Regions from separate parts of the Weizmannia acidilactici genome, predicted to be linked through region 1. Evidence: a T-box and tRNA genes for the amino acid it is inferred to sense, from the RefSeq annotation. Region 1 holds a T-box; the other holds one or more tRNA genes.

What was found. A T-box is a leader RNA that pairs with one kind of tRNA and senses whether it is charged. The one in region 1 lies ahead of trpS (tryptophan--tRNA ligase), so its partner is inferred to be a tRNA-Trp.
Region 2: it encodes a tRNA-Trp, which carries the amino acid that the T-box ahead of trpS (tryptophan--tRNA ligase) is inferred to sense. The anticodon was not compared.

What each region holds. Positions count from the first base shown of each region.
Region 1 covers NZ_BKZR01000006.1:67,218-69,662, reverse strand. The annotation lists gene GBH70_RS03575 (YjbA family protein) at 1-220, shown strand, start outside; gene trpS (tryptophan--tRNA ligase) at 264-1,256, opposite strand; T-box leader at 1,319-1,560, opposite strand; gene GBH70_RS03565 (DUF3899 domain-containing protein) at 1,614-1,946, opposite strand; partial or broken gene GBH70_RS03560 (transposase) at 2,341-2,445, shown strand, end outside.
Region 2 covers NZ_BKZR01000011.1:75,790-78,234, forward strand. The annotation lists gene GBH70_RS05975 (zinc-dependent alcohol dehydrogenase family protein) at 1-746, opposite strand, end outside; tRNA gene GBH70_RS05980 (tRNA-Leu) at 974-1,056, opposite strand; tRNA gene GBH70_RS05985 (tRNA-Cys) at 1,067-1,140, opposite strand; tRNA gene GBH70_RS05990 (tRNA-Gly) at 1,146-1,220, opposite strand; tRNA gene GBH70_RS05995 (tRNA-Gln) at 1,224-1,295, opposite strand; tRNA gene GBH70_RS06000 (tRNA-His) at 1,304-1,379, opposite strand; tRNA gene GBH70_RS06005 (tRNA-Trp) at 1,390-1,463, opposite strand; tRNA gene GBH70_RS06010 (tRNA-Tyr) at 1,469-1,553, opposite strand; tRNA gene GBH70_RS06015 (tRNA-Thr) at 1,562-1,637, opposite strand; tRNA gene GBH70_RS06020 (tRNA-Phe) at 1,641-1,716, opposite strand; tRNA gene GBH70_RS06025 (tRNA-Asp) at 1,738-1,813, opposite strand; tRNA gene GBH70_RS06030 (tRNA-Met) at 1,828-1,901, opposite strand; tRNA gene GBH70_RS06035 (tRNA-Val) at 1,911-1,986, opposite strand; tRNA gene GBH70_RS06040 (tRNA-Glu) at 2,002-2,076, opposite strand; tRNA gene GBH70_RS06045 (tRNA-Ser) at 2,093-2,185, opposite strand; tRNA gene GBH70_RS06050 (tRNA-Asn) at 2,193-2,264, opposite strand; rRNA gene rrf (5S ribosomal RNA) at 2,272-2,387, opposite strand.

The sequences.
Region 1 (2,445 bases):
TACGGCGGAAGTGCGGTATTGGTATACTGAATGGTCGCCGGAAAAATATGAACAAATTCAATTTATGGATTTTGATCTTGTGTGGGAGCGGCTTTATGAGGAAACAAAAACAGGGTGGTCTGAAAAACACGAGCAGTTGTGCGAAAACTTGATAAAAGGACAACCGTTCTTTGAAAAACTTTGGGAACTTGAACACAATGAAAAAAGCGAACTCATGTAAAAACGAGTTGCGTACTAAATCGCAACTCGTTTTTTGCATTGGTTCAGTGGCGTTTTTTCCTGCCGAGCCCCATTGCATTTTCCATTTTCTTCAGCATTTTTCCTGCCACAATATTAGCTTTTTCCGCGCCTTCATCCAAAATGCGGTCCAATTCCTCCGATTCAATCAGTTCGTAATAACGGTGCTGGATCGGGGCAAGCGCATCATTGATTACATCCACAAGGTCAGCTTTAAATGCCCCGTAACCGACCCCCTCGTATTTCCTTTCCAATTCTTCAATGGACAGGCCGCTGAAGTTGGAGTAGATAACGAGCAGATTGGAGATGCCTGGTTTGTTTACCTTATCATATCTCACGACGCCGTCCGAATCGGTAACGGCGCTTTTAATTTTTTTATCGACCAGTTTCGGGTCATCAAGAAGTGAAATAAAGGCTTTCTTATTCGGATCGGATTTACTCATTTTTTTTGTCGGATCCTGCAGGGACATGATCCGTGCGCCTGATTCAGAGAGCTTGATGTCAGGCAATGTAAAAATTTCCAAATACCGTTTATTAAATCTTTCCGCCAAATCCCTCGTCAATTCCAAATGCTGTTTCTGGTCTTCACCGACCGGCACAAGATCTGTGCTGTATAGCAGGATATCAGCAGCCATCAGCGGCGGGTATGTCAATAGGCCGGCCGATACGCCTTCTTTTCCTGCCGATTTGTCTTTAAACTGCGTCATCCTTTCCAATTCTCCGATATAGGAAACGCACTGCAGCATCCATCCGGCCTGGGCATGTGCCGGTACTTCTGATTGGATAAACAGCGTTGCTTTCTTCGGATCAATGCCGACAGCGACATAAAAAGCGGCAAGGCTTCGGATGTTTTTGCGCAACGCAAGCCGATCCTGCGGCACGGTGATGGCATGCTGGTCCACAATGCAAAAATAGCAATTAAAACTGTCCTGCAGTTCAACAAACTGCTTCATTGCGCCAAGATAGTTGCCGATATGGATCGTTCCGCTCGGCTGGATGCCTGAAAAAATGGTTCTCATTTTGCTTTTTCCTCCTAAGACATGCTGAAATTTTTCCATAAAAATAAAAAACCATTCATCCAAATAGGGACGAATGGGATAGATCCGCGGTGCCACCCTAAGTGCCCTTTACGCCGGGCCGCTTAGTTCCAAAAAATTGGGGCCTTGTTAACGCAAGGCAAACGCCGGAAACTAATAGGGTAAAATATCCGTTCATCCCCGGAGCTCGAAAGCCCATTCCATCTGCCCGGCATGTTTGTTCCCACCAACCACAAACTCTCTAAAATGCCCTGGCAAATGTACTATTCTTTCTCATCGCTTTTCACGTACCGCCACCATTATAATCAAATTAAGCAAAAAAGTCAAAATGCGAAATCTTTACGAACTTTGCAGAAAAAGGGCAATTGCCATGAAAATCATCATCACAACGCCGGTTAAAAACGGCATTTGCACGTGAATCGAGACCAGTTTGGACAGCGGACGGACTTCTCCGTCAAATCTGGACGACAGTCGCTGGAAACCGTAGAAAAAAGCATCAAAAAAACCTGTACGGAGCATAAAAACCGACAAGGAAAAAAAGATCAAGAGCGCCCCGATTGTAAAAGATGTATTAATATAACAAAGCAGGTCGATCCGCTTATAAAACGTGAAAGAACAGATGAAAACAAGCAACTGGGAAGACAAAAACCAATAGACAAGCTTTTTAAACATATGCTCACCTTTCAGCAACAAGCATTTTCGTCCATTATACAGGAACACAACAAAATAGAAAACTACCAGACATGTCGAAACATATTTATAAGTTAAATTAAATTTATTTCAAGAAATAAAAAAATTAAAAATGTCACGCATACCGTAAATTATGTTGCATAAATGTTTAAAGAAGGAAAGATAAAGGAAAAGCCTGCGCAAAAAAATATTAGAAATCAGTTGTTCATAAGGGACTTGGTAAAAAATTTAGCAAAGAATATTTAAATGAGTGAATTTCAAAATTCCAAGTCCTTGTGTCCAAAGGTTTTCAAAACATAAAAAAGGAAGTACCTCCCCAAGTCTTGTATAACGGTAATTAACGAAAAAAACAAAAAAGACTGGAGGGACACTCCCTGTGACCATTATACGACAAATGAGTTTATTTGGCATCCAGGAATTATACGAAATGGAACCTACCCATCGTTACGATGCCATTATTTCAGCTATAAATCTTAATAAA
Region 2 (2,445 bases), on a different contig from region 1:
TCAGCATTTTTAGAGTTAAAGACATCCGTTGCCCCCAACTTTTTCGCCTGTTTTAATTTATTTTCATTAATGTCTACAGCAACCACACGGCTGGCCCCCGCGGAAACAGCCCCGATCAATGCACTTAATCCAACGCCGCCCAAGCCAACAACGGCAACCGTGCTCCCTAACTTTATGCGGGCAGTATTAACAACTGCGCCTACGCCTGTAATTACAGCACATCCAAAAAGAGCCAGTTTTTCAAATGGAATATCTTTGTCCACTTTAATTAAAGAACGGCGCGACACAACAGCGTATTCAGAAAAAGCGGATACGCCGAGATGGTGTTTCACATCCTTTTTTCCTACATGCAGCCGGATGCCGCCCCCGATTAATGTGCCTGCCGTATTTGATGCCGCCCCTGTTTCACATAACGCCGGGCGCCCCTCCTTGCATGGCAAACAATGTCCGCAGCTTGGCACAAAGACACAGACAACATGGTCACCCGGCTCCAGGTCAACCACACCTTCGCCTGTTTTTATGACTTCACCGGAAGCCTCATGTCCCAGCGCCATTGGTAAAGGCCGCGGTCTGCTTCCATTCACGACCGACAAATCTGAATGACATAAACTGGCCGCCTTCATTTTGACTAATACTTCCCCATATTCTGGTTCATCCAGCTCCAATGTTTCAATTTTAATCGGTTTGCTTTCTTCATAAGGCACGGGTGCACCCGATTCCCACAGTACAGCAGATTTAATTTTCATTTCTTCATCTCCCCAGGAAATTCAAGGCATTATGTAATATTATTCCGATTATTATATAACAATGAAATTTTAATTTATATTTCGTTTTTTGTAAACGCTTTTATTCTTTATCTTTCTATACAAACTTGAACTTTCCTATGCCACTGTACATTTTGTTATAAAAAAAACAGCGCCTGTTCGTATTTGGGCGCCGTTTTTATTCATTACGATTAAGTACGATTAAGTTATACCGGTGGTCGGAGTCGAACCGACACGGGATAAACCCACACGATTTTGAGTCGTGCGCGTCTGCCAATTCCGCCACACCGGCAAAATATTGATGGAGGCGGCAACCGGAATCGAACCGGTGATAAAGGTTTTGCAGACCTCTGCCTTACCTCTTGGCTATGCCGCCATCAATGGAGCGGAAGACGGGACTCGAACCCGCGACCCCCACCTTGGCAAGGTGGTGTTCTACCGCTGAACTACTTCCGCATACTGGGCCAGCTGGATTCGAACCAGCGCATCACGGAGTCAAAGTCCGTTGCCTTACCGCTTGGCTATGGCCCAATCAAGTATGGGGCGGATGGTGGGAATCGAACCCACGAATGCCGGAGCCACAATCCGGTGCGTTAACCACTTCGCCACAACCGCCATTTTAAAGTGGCAGGGGCAGTAGGAATCGAACCCACACTGGAGGTTTTGGAGACCTCTGTTCTACCTTTAAACTATGCCCCTGTACATGGTGGAGGGGGACGGATTCGAACCGCCGAACCCTGAGGGAGCGGATTTACAGTCCGCCGCGTTTAGCCACTTCGCTACCCCTCCATATTGCGTGGTGCCGGCCAGAGGACTTGAACCCCCAACCTACTGATTACAAGTCAGTTGCTCTACCAATTGAGCTAGACCGGCCAGTGGTGGCTCGGGACGGAATCGAACCGCCGACACAAGGATTTTCAGTCCTTTGCTCTACCGACTGAGCTACCGAGCCACGTTTATGTATCAAAGTGAATGGCGGTCCCGACGGGACTCGAACCCGCGATCTCCTGCGTGACAGGCAGGCGTGATAACCGCTACACTACGGGACCTTCTATTATGTAAATTGCGGGGGCAGGATTTGAACCTGCGACCTTCGGGTTATGAGCCCGACGAGCTACCAGACTGCTCCACCCCGCGATAATAATATGGTGGAGGATGACGGGATCGAACCGCCGACCCTCTGCTTGTAAGGCAGATGCTCTCCCAGCTGAGCTAATCCTCCTGAATATGTAAGAAATGGTGACCCGTACGGGATTCGAACCCGTGTTACCGCCGTGAAAGGGCGGTGTCTTAACCGCTTGACCAACGGGCCAATGTATAAGTAATAATGGCGGAGAGCAAGGGATTCGAACCCTTGAGACAGCTTTTAGCCGCCTACACGATTTCCAATCGTGCTCCTTCGACCTCTCGGACAGCTCTCCATCATAACTCCGCAGGTAGGATTCGAACCTACGACCGATCGGTTAACAGCCGATTGCTCTACCACTGAGCTACTGCGGAATATCTGGCCCGGCAACGTCCTACTCTCGCAGGGGGAACCCCCCAACTACCATCGGCGCTGGGAAGCTTAACTTCCGTGTTCGGGATGGGAACGGGTGTGGCCTTCCCGCCTTCATCACCGGACCTTAATGGCAAAAATTATTCTACCAAAAATAATTTTTGTTTTCAATAGGAAATTTTT